Antarctobacter heliothermus: one gene and its partner. Each later gene encodes a partner of the first gene's protein in a complex. Links are inferred from orthologs where the notes say so. Each region holds a gene or a part of one and is shown in the gene's direction. Other genes may lie near its edges. The genes, in order: uvrB and ANTHELSMS3_RS19890.

Region 1 (10,214 bases):
GCCCGCACGAAACGGCATGCCCATCGGCAGCTCTAGAACCCGGCCTTCACCGGCGGCCTCGATAGCTGCCATCACCATGGCCTCGGCCCGAAACTTTGCGGCTTTGCGTTTGATCTGCGCCTCGACGAATGCGCGCGCCACTGGCAGGGCGGCCAAAAAGGCCCGATCATCGGCACCTTCTTCGCGATCATCAAATACGGTTTTCAGGCTTTCGAGCAGCACCGGCAGTGTCATGCCCGAAAACAGCGGCCCCGCCTCGGATGTATTCACGGCGCCATTATCGACCAAATCAACCGGCAAAACGAAACCGCGATCAAAGGAGTCATGAATTGCCTCGACATCTTTCTCGGGCACGGCCATCGCACGCAAATAGTCGCGACCATATTGCGCCCAGATCAGACCGAATGAGCTATAGGGCTGGCCATCTTCGCGCAGCGGATTGGGCCGCTGGTGGTGATCGAAAATCTGCGCGGCAGCATCAAAATCGCCGCCAACGTCATAAACAATCCGCCCCTCGGCGGGCGTGATCCACGCCTTGTCCCGCGTGCGAACCAGCTCGGCCTTTGGGAAAAGCCGTGTCAGGATGACCGAGGACAAAAGCTCGTCGGCGTGGAAGCCACCGGAATGGGTGACAAGGTGGGTGATGGTCATCAGATGCAGGCTCCAGCCGGATTTAAATTAATTTGGGCGACCAATAAGGCCGCCCATAAGGTCGATGCGAATGTGGGGATGGATGGGACTCTCAGGCAATCCATATCATGTGGGGCAGTCAAAACGGACCGCAACATATAGATATCAAATCATCTTCGCGAAATCCTTGCCCCGATTCCGAGACAACTTTAACCCGATTTACAGCGTCAGTGTGTCCAAACCGTGCGTCGGTCGACAGCGAAGTTCTCGGCGTAGCCGCGCGCGCGAATATTGGGTTTGCGTTTTTTCGGCTCAAAGACCTGCGCGTCGATCCCATGCTCACGAGCATAGGCAAGGGCCGCATCCTTGGTGTCGAACTGCAGTCGCACCTGAGCCTGCATGTCATGGGAGGAGGTCCACCCCATCAGCGGGTCCACCGTGCGGGGCGAATCCGGGGCAAATTCCAGCGTCCAGCCCTTGGTCTTTGCCTGGCCAGAGGACATCGCCGTCCTCGCCGGCTGATAAATGCGTGCCCGCATGTCGCAGCTCCTGTCGTTCCTTACCTTCTTGCGTGATATGCAGGACGTACACAAGGGCTGCAAGAGCGCCGAATGTCACATTTTTCCCATGTGAAATTGCCCATCTGAAAGAGCAAGCCGGAGTCGGGTAAAGGGGCGTCCGCGCCAGCTCGCCGGTTCGGGCCCCGGAACCGCTGACCCCGGTAGGGCGGAAAGCCTGTCCCGCCCCTTGTCGTCGTCCCACCCGCACGACATATTCTCCGGGAACGGAGCCGATCCATGCACAACAATTCCCCCGAACAGATGCCTGTGCTGTTGCACGCGCCAGCGCCTGATGTCCGTGATCGCGAAAAGCTGGAAGGTGGCAAGCAATTTGTGCTGCACACCGAGTTTTCGCCCGCCGGGGACCAGCCCACTGCGATTGCAGACCTGACCGCTGGGGTGAACAATGGCGAACGAGATCAGGTTTTGTTGGGGGCCACGGGCACCGGCAAAACCTTTACCATGGCCAAGGTGATTGAAGAGACGCAGCGCCCTGCCATCATCCTTGCCCCGAACAAGACACTGGCCGCGCAGTTATATGGCGAGTTCAAGGGCTTCTTCCCCGACAACGCGGTCGAATACTTCGTCAGCTACTATGATTACTACCAGCCCGAAGCCTATGTCGCGCGGTCGGACACCTATATCGAGAAGGAAAGCCAGATCAACGAACAGATCGACCGGATGCGCCACTCGGCCACCCGGGCGCTGTTGGAGCGTGACGATGTGATCATCGTTGCCTCTGTGTCGTGTATTTACGGTATCGGCTCTGTCGAGACCTATGGTGCCATGACGCAGGATCTGCACACCGGCCGCGAATATGAAATGCGCAAGGTCATGGCCGATCTGGTGGCGCAGCAATACCGGCGCAACGATCAAGGGTTTCAGCGCGGGTCGTTCCGGGTGCGCGGCGACTCGCTCGAAGTCTGGCCCGCCCACCTTGACGACCGCGCTTGGCGTCTGTCCTTTTTCGGCGAAGAGCTGGAGGCGATCACCGAGTTTGATCCGCTCACCGGCGAAAAGACCGACACATTCGACCGCATCCGCCTCTATGCCAACAGCCACTATGTCACGCCCCGTCCGACAATGAATCAGGCCATCATTGGCATCAAGAAAGAGTTGCGCCAGCGGTTGGATCAACTGGTCAATGAGGGCAAGCTGTTGGAGGCGCAACGGCTGGAACAGCGCACCAACTTTGATCTTGAAATGCTGGAGGCGACCGGTGTCTGCAACGGGATCGAGAACTATTCGCGCTATCTGACCGGACGCGCCCCCGGTGAGCCGCCCCCCACACTGTTCGAATTCATCCCGGACAACGCGATTGTCTTTGCCGATGAAAGCCACGTTTCGGTCCCGCAGATCGGCGGCATGTACAAAGGCGACTTTCGGCGCAAGATGACGCTGGCGGAGCACGGTTTCCGCCTGCCGTCGTGCATGGACAACCGCCCGCTGAAGTTCGAGGAATGGGACGCCATGCGCCCACAGTCTGTCTTTGTCTCGGCCACCCCTGCCAAATGGGAGATCGAACAAACTGGCGGCGTGTTCACCGAACAAGTCATCCGCCCCACCGGTCTGCTGGATCCGCAGGTGGAAATCCGCCCGGTCGAAATGCAGGTGGACGACTTGCTGGACGAGGTGCGCCGCGTCACCGCCGCAGGCTACCGGACGCTGGCGACGACCTTGACCAAACGCATGGCCGAAGATCTGACTGAGTACATGCATGAGCAGGGCATCAAGGTCCGCTACATGCATTCGGACATCGACACTATCGAACGGATCGAGATCCTGCGCGACCTGCGTCTGGGGGCGTTTGACGTGCTGATCGGCATCAACCTGCTGCGTGAGGGTTTGGACATTCCCGAATGCGGACTGGTGGCCATTCTGGACGCGGACAAGGAGGGCTTTTTGCGCTCTGAAACCTCGCTGATTCAGACCATCGGGCGTGCCGCACGGAACGCGGACGGACGCGTTATCATGTACGCCGACCGCATCACCGGGTCGATGGAACGCGCGATGGGAGAAACTGACCGCCGCCGCGAAAAGCAGATTGCCTACAACAAAGAGCACGGCATCACGCCCGCCACGGTGAAAAAGAACGTCGAGGACATTCTTGCCGGATTGTACAAGGGCGACGTGGACATGAACCGCGTCACCGCCAAAATTGATCCGGCGCGACAGGGTGCTAACCTTCAGACGGTTCTGGACGGGCTGCGCACCGACATGCGCAAGGCGGCTGAAAACCTTGAGTTCGAAGACGCGGCGCGGTTGCGTGATGAAATCAAGCGACTAGAGGCGGTCGACCTCGCAGTCTCGGACGATCCTTTGGCGCGTCAGCAGGCGGTTGAGCGAGCGTCAGAGGCGGCAGTAAAGGCCAAGGGGCGATCTACAGCCGGGAAGCCGGGGCAACGAGGTGGGAATGTGAAGCGGCGGAAGAGGTGACTTTGTTGCCAGCCGAACTCAATGAAGCGGAGTTGCACCACAGTTGGTCACTCTCTGTGCAAACCTGAATTAGTGCTGCTCTGCTGGTAAGTGGCGATGTTAACGCCCGCGCAAAATCAGGGATTGCCACAGCCCGTTGGCAGCGGGTTGAAGCCTAGTGAGTCATCAGTTTCGTCGAATGTTCGACCGCGAAAACACTTGGACTTCTGCATGTCTGACGCCCTCGTAAAAAGGCCAATATCTCGCCAGCAAGATGCCCCCCACCAATCTCTCATATCCCAAGCGTGGCAGGCATTTTTCACACGACATTCGATCACAGCCGGAAGGCTGCAATCCTGTTCATGTCTTGCGCGATGTGTGAGGTGCCGCTAGTTTCCTAGACTGTGAACAGGCGTGCAATTTTGACCCCGTAGAGGGGTTACCGGCGTCCAAAATGACCCCCTTACACTGAAGTGGATGATGCCCCCGAGATCATCGGGGAGCACAGTGTGGGATATTGGTGGTGGAGACGATAGCGAAGATCCGTCGGGCATATTTTCAGGACAAGAAGTCGATCAAGCAGATCTGCCGGGAGCTGCGGGTTTCACGGAACACGGTGCGCAAGGTGATCCGGTCCGGGGCGACCGAACTGACCTACGAGCGCACGATCCAGCCGCTGCCGAAGATCGGCCCTTGGACGGGTGAGCTCGACGAGATGCTGGCGGCCAACGCCCGGAAACCCAAGCGTGAGCGGCTGAGCCGTATTCGGATGTTTGAAGAACTCAGGGCCCGTGGATATGGCGGCGGCTATGATGCTGTCCGACGTTGCGCAGCCACGTGGTCCAAGGAGGAGCAGGTCGCATCTGCGGCTGCCTATGTGCCGCTGATCTTCGATCCGGGTGAGGCCTACCAATTCGATTGGAGGTAAGGAGGATCAGGAAAGGCGCCAGTGGCGCGTTTCCCCGACGAACAGAACGTGGTGATCGATGGCGCGACGACCACTGTGAAGGTCGCCCACGTCCGGCTTTTCCACAGCCGGATGCTGTTCGTGCGAGCCTACCCGCGCGAGACGCAGGAGATGGTCTTCAACGCCCATGACAAGGCCTTCGCCTTCTTCAGGGGCACCTGCACGCGGGGCATCAACGACAGCGGGAATTGTCCGCCATTGGTCCGAGGACAATGGACGCGAAGACCGCGGTCGACACGATCTTCGTCGGCCGCGACCGTGCCTACAACCGCCGGTTCCAGCAGATGTGCGGGCATTACCTCGTCGATCCGCCGTCCATTGGGCTTGAACCAATGGCGCCTCAATGAACGGCCCTGCACTCCGACATCCGGCCGAAGTTCAGGAGCTACGCCGAGCTCAACGCCTGGTTCGAGGACCGCTGTGTTGCCTGGGCCAAGGCCAATCCGCATCAGGAGCTTCGGGATCGAACGATCTGGAATGTGTTCCAGGACGAGCGCGCGAGTCTTGTGCCCTACGTCGGTCCGTTCGATCATTGCCCGGCAGGCGATTGCGAAGCAATCTGCCGAGAGGAGGCTTCCATGCCGTGCCGGCGTCGGTCTCGAAGACCTGCCTCGTCCGGTTTGACAAGAACCGCTACTCGGTGGAGGGCCGCGCCATGCGGGTCGCATGCCTTTGGCATGACGGCCGCCCTGTCGAGATCCGCGCCTATGCCGAACGGGTCGAGTTCTGGCAGGACGGCAAGATCATGGGGCAGCACGCCCGCGCCTTCGGGCGCGACAAGGCCATCTACGACCCGTTGCACTACATTCCTGTTCTGGCTCGCAAGCCCGGCGCTCTCCGGAATGGCGCGCCCTTCAAGGACTGGGACCTGCCGCCAGCGATCCGGCGTGTGCAGCGCAAGCCTGGCAAGGTGCCGAACGGCGACCGGCACCCTCTCGGGACATTGCTGCGCAATGCCCTGCCGGGCAGTGAATGGTCCAGATCCTGAGCATGATCCCGACCGACGGATTGGATGCGGTGGACGCTGCCTGTGCCGAAGCCCTGAACGAAGGAGCCCCTGCCGCCTCGGTCGTCATCAACATCCTGGCCCGATATCGTGAACCGCCGCCGCCGTTGACCATTGATACGCCGGACGCGTTACGACTGACCTGCGAGCCCGTGGCCGATTGCCAACGTTACGACAGCCTCAGGAGACCCAACCATGGAAAGATCACAGGCGCTGGACGCGTCACGCCGAAGGCGTGCCTCCGGCACGACCCAGCTGAAGCTCTACGGCATGAAGGCCGCCTACGATGAGATCATCACCGTCGTGACGGAGGCACGCTTCCAGCGTGACAGTGAAGCGTCAGCACGAACCGCAGCAGATCGTCCACTGCCCGGCAGGCGCATGCGTAGCATGCTGCCGAGAGGGGGCGACCTGCTGAATGCCGAGATCAGCGAGAAGCAGGCGCGCTCGATCAAATACCAGATGACCATCGCCAAGCTGCCCCTGGCGAAAGAGGTCTCTCTCGTGGTTCGCAAAGCGAACCACTGCCGGCAGTGGACGAGTTCAGCTTTGAAGAAACGCCGGTCAACGAGACGCTGGTGCGCGATCTGGCCTCTGGTGAGTTCCTCGAACAGCAGCGCAATGTCGTGCTCATCGGTGGCACCGGGACCGGCAAATCCCACCCTGCCATGAGCATCGCCCGGGCCTGCATCCGGCGCGGCAAACGGGGGCACTTCTTCAATGTCGTGGACCTGGTGAACAAGCTCGATGCCGAAGCTCGTGCCGACCGGCAGGGGCGCACGGCCGACCTGCTGTGCCGCCTCGACTTCCTGATCCTTGACGAGCTTGGCTACCTCCCGTTCGCCCAGACCGGCGGCCAGTTGCTGCTCCACCTCATCAACCGCCTCTACGAGCGCACCTCGGTCATCGTGACCACCAACCTCGACTTCGGTGAATGGCCTTCCGTCGTTGGCGACGCCAAGATGACCACTACGCTCCTCGACCGTCTTACCCACCATTGTGAGATCGTCGAAACCGGCAACGAAAGCTGGCGCTTCAAGACCAGGGAATAAACGAACTCCCGCTGGCCCGATACGGCTGCGCTGTGTGGTGGCTACACCGCTTCGAGACAGGCGCCCGAGGGCGCAGCAGGGGGTCATTTTTGGATGCCGATAGGGGGTCAAGATTGCGAGCCGATTGACACCAAATCGCGCTACGTGAAAAAATTGGGGCGACCCGGCAGGAACTTAGGTCGCTCGAAAAGGACGGCATTCTTGTTCCACGAACAAAGGTATCAACCATTAAATTGGGGCTCATATACCTAACTAGCCAAATTCGACCTGCCATGCTTGGCTAGTTAAGTTACACAGGTTCCAGAAGGAGCCTGACCCAATGTCCAAGCCGAAGCCCGAAACCCTCTCTACCTTCCAGTTCTTCCAGAAGTTCCCGGATGAGGAAGCGGCGCGCAAGTTTTTCGAGACGAAGCGCTGGGGCGATGAGCCGGTTTGTGGTCACTGCGGTTCGGTTTCCGTGACCGAGTGCAAAGACCATAAGCCGATGCCATACCACTGCAAAGATTGTCGTAAGCATTTCAGCGTTCGCACTGGCACAGTTCTGGCCGAAAGCCGCCTCCCCCTCATTAAGTGGCTGCTGGCGATCTTCATGCTCACCAGCGCCCGCAAGGGCATCCCTAGCGCCCAGATGGCGCGCGAACTTGGCGTCACTCAGAAAACCGCATGGTTCCTTGCGCAGCGTATCCGTGAGACATGGCTGGCCGAAGGTGGCAACCACACAGGTGGTCAGACGCAGGTTGATGAAACCTACATCGGCGGCAAAGAGGCCAATAAGCATTCGGACAAGAAGTTGCGTGCCGGTCGCGGCGCTGTCGGCAAGACGCCCGTTGTCGGGATGCGCACTGCCTCCGGTGAAGTCCGCGCCATGCCCGTTGCCGATGTTAGCAAGAAGACCCTGCAAGGCTTCATTCGCCAGAACGTCCGTCGCGGCTCCACTGTCGTCACCGATACATTCCGCAGCTATCATGACCTTTCGCGCAACTATAACCACGTTCAGGTCAATCACAGCGTCGGACAGTACGTGAACGGCATGGCGCACACCAACGGGATCGAAAGCTTCTGGTCGCTTCTCAAGCGCGGTTTCATCGGCATCTATCACTACATGAGCGCCAAGCACCTGCACCGCTATGTGAAGGAATTCTCATTCCGCCATAACACGGCGCAGATTGGCACCATGGATTTCATCGGAATGACAATTGACCGCATGGTTGAGAAGCGGCTGACCTACAAAGGGCTGATCAATGGCTGACAAGAAAGACCTCATTCAACCGATTACGGATGGCACATTTGACGATGTGGTGAATAAAGTCGTTGGGGCAGCAGATAAAGACGAACAGAACACCCCAAGGGCGCGATACGGGGGTATTCTGGCAATCAGTGACGTGCAGATACCCTGCTACGTACTTGAAGATGGCACCCGAGTGATACACCAGCGGGGAATGGTCAGCTCTTTAGGCATGTCACGCGGCGGAAGTTCCAGGGGCGGCGGTGACCGCCTCGCGTATTTTGTTGCCCAAAAGAACACTTTCACCCTATGTTTCCAAAGAGTTAAGGGATGTGACCAAAGAGCCTCTGTTGTTTCGAACTGACAAGGGGGCGCTCGCTTACGGATACGACGCAACGGTCTTGGCGGACATTTGCGAGGCAATTCTATCCGCTAGGTCGAATGATGCTCTAAGCAAGCAGCAAAAGCACATCGCTGAAAAAGCTGAAATTCTTGTTCGAGCGTTCGCCCGAGTTGGCATCGTGGCACTTGTGGACGAAGCCACTGGCTTCCAAACAGATCGCGGCCATGACGCGCTACGCTTGCTCTTGGAGCGCTACATTGCAGATGGCCTCCAGAAATGGATACACACGTTTCCAGACTCATTTTTTGCCGAGCTGGATAGGTTATACGACAATGCGCCAACGTCAGCCCGGTCCCGCCCGCAGTACTATAGTCGATTCATTAACAAGTATGTCTATGACCCTATAGAACATGGCTATGTGAAAGCTGAGTTGGATAAACTGAACATAACCGACGAGGGGAAACGCCGCGCTAGGTTCCATCAGTGGCTTACAAGCGAAGGGCGAACAATTCTCACGCGCCAGATTGGAAAAGTTGAAGGCATGATGGAAATGTGCAGTGACATCGAGCAATTTAAAGAGATGGTTAAGCGCAGGAAGGCGGTGACCGTTGCACCGTACTTGTTTGATGAGATGAACAAAATTATTGAGTAGGGCGGCGATTGTCAAAGAAGTACCTTTTTTCTGATGAGGCAGGATGCTTCACGTTCAACCGCAATCCGAATGTCTCAAAGTACTTCATCATCTGCACCATCACCCTTAGTGATCTCGCAGTAGCAGCCGACTTGGTGAAATTACGTCGAGAAATGATTTGGGATGGGTCGCCTATCGGCGACTATTTTCACGCCACCGTGGACAAACAAGAGGTCCGTGACCGGGTTTATGAGGAAATCCTAAAGCACGATGTGAGAATACAAGCAACAATTTGCGAAAAGGCCAAAGCCCAGCCCCACGTCGCAACCTCTAAGGCAGAGTTTTACAAGCGCCCTTGGTATTATACGTTGAGATATGGGATAGCGCCACATGTCAGTGCGGGCGACGAATTGCTTGTTACAGCAGCGTCAATCGGAAAAAAAACAACGATTGACCTACTGCACAAAATTGGATGACGTGATGCGCCAAACAATTAAAGCCGCGCGATGGGCGGTTGAATTCCGTCCATCTTACTGCGACCCTTGCCTCCAAGTCGCCGATTACTGCGCTTGGGCGATTCAGAGAAAGTGGGAGCGCGCCGATACGCGATCATACGACATGATCAAGCACATGATCACGAGAGAGTATGATCTTTGGTCGCACGGAACAAAACTGTACTACTAGGTGCAGCCCGCCATGTTGGCGATCTTGGCTATCACGAGGAGGCCCGGGGGCCGTTCACCAAGCAAGGGCTGCTTCGGGACATGTAGCACGCATGTGTTGCGTTTTCAAGAATCCTGTATGCGGCTAGTTAAGTATATAGGCCCCATTCAATACGTCAGGGCCCACGACATTTCGTTAGGAAAATGTGAGGGTGTATTTGGGTATCACGGTTTTGTCGTGAAGCGATCAGAGATAAACCTCTTTAATGTGCGGAACGCAAAATCCACAACAACCGCTACGAATTTAATTGGGCAAATGTCCGCGGCCGAGTTTGGTCGATCGGTTGGCCTGCGTGGAAAGGGAGGCTTCCTGGCTTTTGTCGCAGCGGGTCACACGCCCGCCACTGAAAGTCCGCATCCAAAAACACGGCGCTTGCAGATGCGAATGACTGAACAAGACATCGAGGCGTTCCATAAAAGGTTCATCACGCCCACCGTCATAGAAGCAGAAACCGGCTTACACCGGCACACGATTCTGGCTCATCTAAGGGCGAAGCAGATCGAACGGTTCGCTCCCGATGGACAGGACTACGGCCCAATCTACCTGCGTGAAGCAATCGAGCGTCAGATACGAGATCTGCCTGCCTGTGACTGAGGAGCGCCGTTGACCCGACCGTCCAAGGGGCCTGATGCAGTGCGGCGTCGTATGAACCATGAAAATAT
Region 2 (10,338 bases), 2.5 Mb from region 1 along the record:
GATCGCGTCCGCGCCACAGGCTTTGGCCACGCGGATGATCTCGGGAATCGACAGATAGGCTTGGACTGGGCCCAGCCCCTCGCCGATGCGATACGCCTCATCCGCCTTGAAGCGGTGCAAGCCCAGCTTGTCTTCTTCGGCGTAGACGGCGACCGTCTTTTTTCCCATTTCGTTCGCAGCCCGCATGATACGGATCGCGATCTCGCCCCGGTTGGCAATCAGGATCTTTTCGAAATCAGCCATAAGTCAGGGGTCCCTTTTCGGCACAGAGGCGCGTTTGCGCAATTTTGTTACTTTGAGGCTGTGCCGCGCCGCAGCGCAAGGGGGTTTTGCAAATTATTCGGTCATGGCGGTCGCATTTGCAAATTTTGCGAAGGGCGGGGGTCGGGGCCCCTTGGAAAGGGGGGAATCGCCGATTTCGTAAGGTTGTGTTCGGACTATCATTTTAGCGTCGTCGCGCGGAAACGCCTTGTACTTTTGGGCCAAATCAACGGAGGACGCCGTGAAGCGGCTGATCTACCTCAGTTCTGCCGTAAGGCTGGCGACACGCGATGATCTTGCGCAGATTCTTGGCGCGGCGCGGCGCAACAACAGGCGCGATGGCGTCACCGGGTTGCTGATGTACCACGACGGGACGTTCCTGCAGATCCTCGAAGGGGAGGAAACGGCCGTCGATCGCGTCTTTGAGCGAATCGCCCGGAACGACCTCCACCGAGGCGTCCAAAGCCTGCCATCATCCCAAGTCCACGAACGGTTGTTTGCCGACTGGACCATGGCCTTTGCCAGACCGGACGCGCTTTGTGTAAATGACGATCTGGGGGCCAAGGCATTTGTGGCGGTCAGACAGGATCTTGACCGGATCGAGGCGTCGGACAAACGCGCGGCGACTTTTGTGCGAAGGTTCTTTTCGACGTTTCGCGATCTGGGGTCGCTCACGGGACGGTGAAACGGACTACCCTGCGGTTACCGCCTGTCCGCGCAGATCAGCCGGGCGCGCAACGTCCAATTGTCCGATGCAGGCCACCAGATCCCGGCGCAACATGTCGATCAGATGGGCCGGACCACGATCCCCCAGCGCGCAGACCGCGTAATGCCAGGCGCGCCCCATCATCACGAAATCCGCCCCCAGGGCGATGGCGCGCAGCATGTCCAACCCGCCTTCGATCCCGCTGTCAAAGATCACCGGCAGCGTGGTCGCCGCCCGCACGCCGGGCAGGTACTCTACCGACCCCGGCACACCGTCGAACTGCCGACCGCCATGGTTTGACACCCAGATGGCATCGACTCCTTCGTCCTGCATCCGCGCGGCATCGTCGGGGCGTAGCACACCCTTGACCACCAGCGGCCCATCCCATGCATCGCGCAGCCAGCGCAGATAGTCCCAGTCCGGCGCTGTGCGCAGGAGATAACCAATGTGGGCGGTGGGATCGCGCGGGGCATTGTCCTGGGAATACTTGTCCAGCGTTTTCATGCGGGGCATCCCGGCGCGCATCCGTGCCAGCGACCACGCCGGGCGCATGGCGCATTGCAGCGCGATGCGCGGCGTGATGCGCGGCGGTTGCACCAGTCCGCCCTTCACCTGTTTCTCGCGGCGCGAGGCGACGGGGACGTCGACAGTCAGGACCAGAACCTTGAATCCGCTGGCCTTGGCCCGCGCCAGCATGTCCCGGCGCATATCTACGTCGCGCGGGGGGTACAGCTGGAACCAGCCTTTGCCGCCGGTTTCGGGACCAATCTCTTCTGGTGTGGCATTGGCGACCGTCGACAGCGCATAGGGCAGACCGGCCTTGGTCGCCTCCTGCGCCAGCAACCGTTCCGCCCCGGGCCACAGCAGCCCGGACTGGCCCACCGGAGCCACGCCAAAGGGCAGGGGGTGGGTCTGGCCAAACAGCTCCACCGACAGGTCCGGCGTCACCTCTCCATGCAGGATCGACGGTGTGAACAGCACATTGTCCAGCGCGGTGCGGTTGCGGCATGCGCTGGCCTCTGTCCCCGTGGCCGAGTCAAGATAGGCCCAGGCAAAATGCGGAACGCGTCTGCGCGCGGCGCGACGCAGATCGGCGATGGTCAAATAACGACTGTGAAGATCCATGACGCTATCTGGCGCGGGACATGGCGGGACGCAAGTGACCTCACCGGCATTCTCGACAAATCTTCAACATATTTTAAGCGCCTTGGCGGAAGTTGATCCTCAGCGATAGAAAAGGACATCCCATGCACGCGATGATTGTCGACCTTGATCCCACACGCCTTGAACGCAGCCAGATCGCCTTTCTGGAATCGGGCATCCATGTCACAGGATCGGGCAGTTTTGCGGTGGCTGAGACCTGCCTGCGCCGGGCGGTGGTCGACGTGTTGGTGATCGACGCCGATTGCGGGGCAGAGCGGATTGTCAGCCTGACCGCGCTGGCGGAACGGCGCAATCCGCGGCTGGTCACCATCCTGTTGGCCCGCGACGTGACCGAGATCACGGATTTGTACTCTGACGCCGTGACGACGCTGCATTGCGTGCTGGATGGGCGTGTTTCCCCGCGTGTCGTGGCGCGCATGGCGCAGGCCTCGCTGGCGGGCCGCGCCGCGTGCAAGCTCACCCCGGCCCGCGCCGACAGCGCGCCGCAGGCCCCGGCGGCCGAACCCTCCGCGCCCAATCCGGTCTTTTTCACAACGCGCCGCAAACCGGCGGTGCACCCCGGCGAGGCTGTCCCTGCCTGACAGTTGAAAATTCGTCGTACGCGGGGCGAACATAGGGCGAACACGCCCTTCCCCTGACCGCGCGATGGCGCTAGATTGGCGCCATGAGCAGTTTCGACGAATTCGACGCGTTTGAGGCGTCCTCGCTTTCGGCGCGCGCCATGGCGGCGCGCCCCGCCCCCTATCTGAATGAGCTGAACCCGGCCCAGCGGGAGGCGGTCGAGGTACTGGATGGCCCGGTGCTGATGTTGGCGGGGGCCGGGACGGGCAAGACCAAGGCGCTGACCGCGCGGGTGGTCCACCTGCTGAACACCGGCCGCGCCCGCCCGAACGAAATCCTGTCGGTGACCTTCACCAACAAGGCTGCGCGCGAGATGAAATTGCGCGTAGGCCGCATGCTGGGCCAGACGGTTGAGGGCATGCCTTGGCTGGGTACGTTCCACTCGATCTGTGTCAAACAGCTGCGCCGCCACGCCGAGCTGATCACCGCCGAGGCCAACACCGATCAGGTGGTTGAGGGGCCCGATTCGCAGCCCGGCCTGCATCTGAAGTCCAACTTTACCATTCTCGACACCGACGATCAGTTGCGTCTGCTCAAGCAACTGGTGCGGGCGGCGGAGATCGACGACAAACGCTGGCCCGCGCGGCAATTGGCCAACATCATCGAGGGCTGGAAAAACCGCGCGCTGACGCCGGACAAGGTGCCGGCAGCGGACGGTGGGGCCTTCAACCATCGCGGGCCGGAACTCTACGCCGCCTATCAGCGCCGCCTGCTGGAACTGAACGCCGTCGATTTCGGTGATCTGCTAATGCACATGGTCACCATTTTTCAGACCCACCCGGACATTCTGGCGCAGTACCAACGCTGGTTCCGCTACATCCTTGTGGACGAATATCAGGATACCAACGTGGCGCAGTATCTCTGGCTGCGCCTGCTCGCGTCACAGCACAAGAACATCTGCTGCGTCGGCGACGACGATCAGTCGATCTATGGCTGGCGCGGGGCCGAGGTGGGCAATATCCTGCGGTTTGAAAAGGATTTTCCCGGCGCCCATGTGGTGCGGTTGGAACAGAACTATCGCTCTACGCCGCATATCCTCGCCGCCGCCTCGGGCGTGATCCGGGGCAACACCGGGCGTCTGGGCAAGGAACTGTGGACACAGGCGCAGGACGGCGAAAAGGTACGCCTGATCGGCCATTGGGACGGTGAGGAAGAGGCACGCTGGATCGGTGAGGAAATCGAATCGATGCAGGGCGGCACCCGCGGGATGCGGCCCTATTCGCTGGACGACATGGCCATTCTCGTGCGCGCCAGCCACCAGATGCGCGCGTTTGAAGACCGCTTTCTGACCATCGGCCTGCCGTACCGCGTCATCGGCGGCCCGCGATTCTATGAGCGGATGGAAATCCGCGATGCCATGGCTTATTTCCGCCTTGTCGTGTCCCCCACCGATGATCTGGCGTTTGAGCGCGTCGTCAACACGCCCAAGCGCGGCCTTGGCGACAAGGCACAGCAAACCATCCAGCGCATCGCCCGTGAAAACGGCGTCAGCCTTGTGGACGGGGCGGCGCTGGCGGTCGAACAGGGGGCGATCAAGGGCAAAGGCGCCAAGGCGCTGGGCGAGCTGATCGTGGGCCTTGCCCGCTGGGGGCGCATGACCGGCGACAAGGACGTCAGCCACATGGAACTGGCAGAGATCGTTCTGGACGAAAGCGGCTACACCGGCATGTGGCAGAACGACAAGACACCAGAGGCCCCCGGCCGGCTGGAAAACCTCAAGGAACTGGTCAAGGCGCTGGAAAGCTTTGAAAACCTTCAGGGGTTTCTCGAACATGTCGCGCTGGTCATGGACAACGAAAAGGATGAGGCGGGGGCCAAGGTGTCGATCATGACGCTGCACGCGGCCAAGGGGCTGGAGTTTCCGGTGGTCTTCCTGCCGGGCTGGGAGGACGGGCTGTTCCCGTCGCAGCGCAGCATGGACGAACCCGGAATCCAGGGACAAAAGAACTTGGAAGAGGAGCGGCGGCTGGCCTATGTCGGCATCACCCGCGCCGAAGAGGTCTGTACCATCAGCTTTGCGGGCAACCGCCGCGTCTTTGGTCAGTGGCAATCGCAGATGCCCTCGCGCTTTGTCGATGAACTGCCAGAGGAACATGTCGAGGTGCTGACTCCCCCCGGCCTGTATGGCGGTGGCTACGGTGCGGCGACCAGCGGTGGCATGGGCGGCTATTCCTCGGGCGTCGAAAAACGCGCGGCAGAGGCAAATGTCTACAATTCCCCCGGCTGGAAACGGCTTCAGGAGCGGCAGAACCAACGCCCCGTCAGCCAGCCCCGCGAAAGCCGCTCACAGGTGATCGACCTTGAGGCGGTGTCGGTCCACACGGTCGGCGACCGCGTGTTTCACCAGAAATTCGGCTACGGTGCGATTCTCGGGATCGAGGGCGATAAGCTGGAGATTGAATTCGAAAAGGCAGGCACCAAAAAGGTCGTCGCCCGCTTCATTCATACTGCCGACGACGTGCCGTTCTAGCGCGTCCCGTCACCCGATGGGCAAGGGCGCATCGGCCTTCGGCTGATCCATGACGATCTGGGAATGCACCCGCGCCACCACCGGATGCGCCAACAGAACCTCATGAATCAGCCGGTTGAGCGCGGCCAGATCCGGGCAATAGACCCGCAGCAGGTAATCCGCCTCTCCGGTCATGGTCCAGGCAGAGACGATCTCTGGTCGGACCCGCAGCAGCCGCGCAAAATCCGTGCCCTCCTTGGCCCCGTGCCGCGCCAGTTGGACCTGAACAAAGGCCTGCACATCCAGACCCAGCTTGTCCGGGTCCAACCGTGCGCGATAGCCTTGAATGACGCCCGCTTCCTCCAACCGCTGCCGCCGCCGACCTGCCTGACTGGGTGACAGGTGCAGGGTCTCGCCCAGTTGCTGCGCCGTGGCCTGACCGTCGCGCTGCACCGCGTCCAGCAACGCGATGTCCGTGGCATCCAGGGATGTGCGGCTATTCTGCATATATCTGTCTGTTCATGCGCATAATGCGCGTGTTGTGATCCGTATCGCTCAATAATGCGCAAACGCCGCGCCTTGGTAAAGGTACATTGACAGCAAGACTTTCACAGCAGGAGAGACGCATGGGACCCTTCCCGCACGACGCCCCGCAGGCCACGATCACCGAAGAGAACCCCGCCGGCACTGACGGGTTCGAATTTGTCGAATTCGCCAGCCCGGAGCCGCAGGAACTCCGCGATCTCTTTGCCCGCATGGGGTATGCCCATGTCGCCAACCACAAAAGCAAACAGATCGAACTTTGGCAGCAGGGCGACATCACCTATGTCCTGAACGCCGAACCGGACAGTTTCGCGTCACGGTTCGTCGCCGAACACGGCCCCTGCGCACCGTCGATGGCATGGCGCGTCGTCGATGCGCAGCACGCCTATGACCATGCCATCGCCAAGGGCGCGGAACCCTATGAGGGGACTGACAAGACCGTCGACTGGCCCGCGATCAAGGGCATTGGCGGCAGCTTGATCTACTTCACCGACCAGTACTATGACACCTCGCCCTACAACGCCGAATTTGACTGGATCGAACAGTCCAAACCGCGCGGCGTCGGCTTTTACTACCTCGATCACCTGACCCACAACGTCTTCAAGGGCAACATGGACAAGTGGTTCCAGTTCTACGGCAACTTGTTCAACTTCCGCGAAATCCGCTTTTTCGACATTGAGGGCAAATTCACCGGGCTTTTGTCGCGTGCGCTGACCTCTCCCTGTGGCCGTATCCGCATCCCGATCAACGAGGACCGCGGTGAAAAGGGCCAGATCGTCGCCTATCTGAAAAAGTACAACGGAGAGGGCATTCAGCACATCGCTGTGGGCGCGCGCGACATCTATGCCGCCACCGACCAGATCGCCGAGAAGGGCGTCAAGTTCATGCCCGGCCCCCCGGACACCTACTATGACATGTCCTATGACCGGGTGCAGGGCCATGATGAGCCGCTGGACCGGATGAAGAAACACGGCATTCTGATCGACGGCGAAGGCGTGGTCGACGGCGGCGAAACCCGCATCCTGCTACAGATCTTTTCCAAGACCGTGATCGGACCGATCTTTTTCGAGTTTATTCAGCGCAAGGGCGATGACGGGTTCGGTGAGGGCAACTTCAAGGCGCTGTTCGAGTCCATCGAACAAGAGCAGATCAACAGCGGTGAGCTGGACGGCGCGGCCTGACCACCGTCCTCAAACGCCCAAAACAGAAAACCCCACCGGACATCCGGTGGGGTTTTTCGTGTCCGAGGACGAGATTTCTCAGCCGCTCGGCATCTGGAGCGTCAGGTTCCGACTGCCCTTGGAATAGCGCAAGGCATCTTCGCCGATGGCCGTCACCTGACCGCCGTCCAGCCGATCGCCAACCTTGACCTTCTGGTATTTGCCATTGGCCAGACGCACCAGCGCGCGACGGTTGTCAGAGGTGCCATAAACGCCGATCAGGTTGATCTTTTTCAGGTTGATCGCGTTTTCCAGCGTGGCAGAGCGGGCGACGCTGGTGCTGGACGGAATGCTGGGTGCAACTGTGCGGGGGGCCACGGCAACGGCGGCTGTCTGCACCGGGCTGGGGGCGATGCTGCGGTCTGCGCGGTCGACGATGGCATCCATGTTGCGCGGACGACCCACCGGCACCAAGGACCGCACAACCGCCTGTTCGGTGGCGTCCGGGGTGTCGAGTTCGGCCTGCTCCTGCACGGTCTTTGGCCGCATGGTCGGTCGGATGCTGGCCAGTTCCGTGCGGGTGATGCCACGCAACTGACTGCGCTCACGCTGCTGAATGATGTCGCTGGGGCGGGCCCGCGGGCGCACGCGTGGCACCGGGGCTGCGCCATCCGGCGCGTCCGGGTCCGGCGCGGCCGAGGTGTTTTCGCCCCGCAGCGGCGGAATGACCGGCGGGCGGCCCGTAAAAATCCGCAGCCCATCCGGCGTCAGTGCGCCTTCGGGGGTCGCACGAACAACGTCGCGCTGGTCGAAATCGAAGGTCAGTCCGGCGGGCGGTGGCAGGCCGGGGTCCGCCAGTGCCGCTTCGCGCTCCAACTCTTTGGCGTCGGGCAGGGCGACCGCGTCAAAGATCTGGATGCTAGGATCAATCGAGGCGGCATAGATGTCCTCAACCCCGTCCGCAGGCGGCGTCATCGGCTTGACCGGGGAGCGCTGCCAGATGCCGGTAGCGGCATAGGTCGCAGCGGCCTCTTCGCTGGTCAACTGGCGCGGGTCGATCGGCACCGACAGCGGGGCAACCGGTGGCGCGTCCGTGACCTCGGGGGTGTCCAGCGCCGCCAGCCGCACGTCCTCGGCCGGTCGGGCAACCGGCCGCAAGGAGACAACTGGCGGAGACACAACCGCGGGCGTGGCGGATTCGAGCACAACGCCGGTGTCCGCACCATCGGGTAGCGATGCGACCGCGCTGGCCGGTGCGTCATCGTTGGACCGGAACAGCCGCGCCAGTCCTTCGTCCAGGAACACCGACGCCCAGGCCGCAACACCTAACAGGAACATCAAAAGCAAAGCGGTCAGCAACAGGCCCAGATAGCGTGGTTTGCCGCGGGTGGCGTCGCGGTCGCGCGCGCCAAAGACGGTCATCCGGTCCCGTTCCTCCGACGATCCGAACATCGCATGGCCGGGGGACGCCGTGGCAGCCGCCGCGCCGCCGGTCGCAAAGGCCGGTCCGCCGATTTCGGCGTTGGGGCGCGGTCCGCGCAGCGCGGCCAGCTTGGCCAGCGGGTTGGGCCGGGGGCCTTTGCGCGCAGGTACCGCAATTGGCGCTGCCTCACGGGCGGCCACGGGCGGGGCGATCCCCTCATCCGTCTTGGGTTTGCGTGTCGGGGTGGCGGCCAGACCGGCAGCCCGGGCTGCGACGGTTTTGGGCAGCGCCTTGAGGCCGGATTTTGCCGGGGCCTTGGCTCTGGCTTTCAGCCGCGGCGGCAGCTCGGTGCGTTTCGGGGCCGCGCCTGCGGCCGGTTTGCCGTCAGGCCCGGTGGTTGCGGCGGCCTCTGTCGCATCAACAGCAGCAGCGGCCTGCGCCAGCAGCGCCGAGGCGGTCGGCGTTGCGAAAAAGCCGGTTTTGCCAGACGGTTTCGGATCGGCGGATGTCGGATCGGCAGGCTCTGGCATGCCAGAGCCGCGCGGGCTGACAGGTGTGAACCGGGGTTTGAATTCTCCGGTCAGGGCAGGGGCGGACCCTCCGGGCAGGCTGCGCCCGGCGCGGATCGTCGAAAACGCCGGGGGCCTGTCGGATTCTGCGCCGGGGCCAGACGGCGCTGCGGCAGGCGGGGCGGCCTGTGACAGCTCCGGGGTTTTCGGCGTCGCGGCAGCGGGCGGGGCCAGCGGGTTTACCAAAGGTTGCCGGGGAACCTGTGGCGCGTCCATCGACGGTGCCGCCAGCGGTTTCGCAGCGGCTGGTGCGGCCGGCGGGGCGATCGGCGCGCGCGGCGCGGCGGGTGCCTTGGGCGCGCCCGGATCAGGCTGCGCGGCATCCTTTTCGGCGGGGGGTGGCGTCGATTGCACCTGTGCTGCCGGGGCAGGGTCCGGTTTCAGGTGAAATTCCGGCTGAGGTGTCGGTTTGGGGTGGGCAATGGGCTTGGGGGCCAGAACGTCGGAGATCTGATCGTCAGGCTCCGAGGCGTCAGAGTCCAAAGCATCCAATGCAGAGTCCAGACCCGTTTGATCCTCAACACCCTGTTCCTCAACAACCGGCTCTTTCTCAACAACCGGCACGTCCTGAACAACCGGCTCAGGCTCAGGCTCAGGCTGTTTGACCGGTTTCGGCGCAGGTGCGTTTGCAAGTTCCGGCTTGGGCAGGGGGCGTAGCGCGGCCGCATCCGCCGGAACAATCTCAATCGCACGGGCCGGGCGTGTCACCACACGCCCCCAGTTGGCCGCCTTGCCAAAAAACACCGGCCCGTCAAAGCTGTCGTCAGGCGCCTTTGCCAGAAAACAGACCGGTTCAAACCCGTGTTCGCGGGCAAAGCTTTGCGCCTCATCCAGCGTTTCGTTGGCCACTGCCGCAACTTGCAGCCGCCCGCCGCTCACCACATAGTCGAAATTCAGATCCGACACCGCATAGGGCGTTGCCCCGTCCAGTGAGGCGCGGATGGCAGTGTCGCGGGTGATCTCATCGCCGCCAAGATCAAGCTGATCCAGATAACGGATTTGTTCGTTGGGGATGATCAGCGCCACCTGTGCGCCGGTCGGATCAAGGCGTTCGGCCTGATCGCGCAGGTTCAGAACCTGCGAATCAAAGTCGTCGTGATCCAGCGGGACATCATCAATCAGGGCCCAACGTGGACCCATCCGCCGGAGCAGGGCGATACCTTCGAATGAGAGCGAGAGCGCAAAATTTGGTGTCATGTGCGGTTCTTATCAGGCCTGCCATCACTGCGGGAGTCCTAGCGCAGCGTCTCAATTATATAAGGCAACTCTTTGCCGAAGAAAAGAAAGCCGCTGTTGCACCCTTGCCGATTTTGTCACTTCGCGAGACAGTCGTTACAGAATCCTACAGATTGTGAGGTAATTTATGCGAATTTTGGCATTCTTGACGGTGGTGGCTTTCGCCATGCCACTTGTCGCGGTGGCCGAGGGCCGCCTGACTGTCT

Evidence for each region.
Region 2: the proteins of uvrB (region 1) and ANTHELSMS3_RS19890 are in contact, whole or in part, in a crystal structure (PDB 7EGT), measured with the Thermus thermophilus proteins. The link is inferred for Antarctobacter heliothermus from one-to-one orthologs. Residues at the interface, in WP_096411307.1 of Thermus thermophilus: Glu23, Leu25, Arg26, Asp27, Gly28, Glu29, Arg30, Phe31, Arg55, Glu326, Asp327, Phe328, Glu379, Ser382, Gln383, His398, Gly400, Arg401; in WP_096412145.1 of Thermus thermophilus: His654, Arg656, Phe657, Gln666, Asp668, Glu669, Lys680, Arg681, Leu682, Ser683, Lys685, Tyr686, Ala687.

Annotation. Positions count from the first base shown.
Region 1 is NZ_CP022540.1:1,734,862-1,745,075, reverse strand. The notes cover bases 1,116-4,026. They hold uvrB (excinuclease ABC subunit UvrB), read left to right. Parts: upstream 1,116-1,427; coding sequence 1,428-3,626; downstream 3,627-4,026. Other genes in these bases: ANTHELSMS3_RS08280 (ETC complex I subunit), read right to left, coding at 1,116-1,169. In the rest of the region: ANTHELSMS3_RS08285 (MYG1 family protein), read right to left, coding at 1-651; more of ANTHELSMS3_RS08280, read right to left, coding at 858-1,115; ANTHELSMS3_RS08260 (IS1595 family transposase), read left to right, coding at 6,950-7,879; ANTHELSMS3_RS08255 (P63C domain-containing protein), read left to right, coding at 8,119-8,850; ANTHELSMS3_RS08250 (hypothetical protein), read left to right, coding at 8,859-9,305; ANTHELSMS3_RS25470 (hypothetical protein), read left to right, coding at 9,937-10,146. UniProt on the Escherichia coli protein: The UvrABC repair system catalyzes the recognition and processing of DNA lesions. A damage recognition complex composed of 2 UvrA and 2 UvrB subunits scans DNA for abnormalities.
Region 2 is NZ_CP022540.1:4,189,331-4,199,668, reverse strand. The notes cover bases 2,474-5,508. They hold ANTHELSMS3_RS19890 (ATP-dependent helicase), read left to right. Parts: upstream 2,474-2,795; coding sequence 2,796-5,222; downstream 5,223-5,508. Other genes in these bases: ANTHELSMS3_RS19885 (Lrp/AsnC family transcriptional regulator), read right to left, coding at 5,232-5,508; ANTHELSMS3_RS19895 (hypothetical protein), read left to right, coding at 2,474-2,712. In the rest of the region: pyc (pyruvate carboxylase), read right to left, coding at 1-243; ANTHELSMS3_RS19905 (BLUF domain-containing protein), read left to right, coding at 503-946; ANTHELSMS3_RS19900 (alpha-hydroxy acid oxidase), read right to left, coding at 953-2,092; more of ANTHELSMS3_RS19895, read left to right, coding at 2,215-2,473; more of ANTHELSMS3_RS19885, read right to left, coding at 5,509-5,708; hppD (4-hydroxyphenylpyruvate dioxygenase), read left to right, coding at 5,828-6,925; ANTHELSMS3_RS19875 (hypothetical protein), read right to left, coding at 7,004-10,093; ANTHELSMS3_RS19870 (SIMPL domain-containing protein), read left to right, coding at 10,260-10,338. UniProt on the Escherichia coli protein: A helicase with DNA-dependent ATPase activity. Unwinds DNA duplexes with 3'-5' polarity. Translocates on single-stranded DNA with 3'-5' polarity. Initiates unwinding more efficiently from a nicked substrate than double-stranded DNA.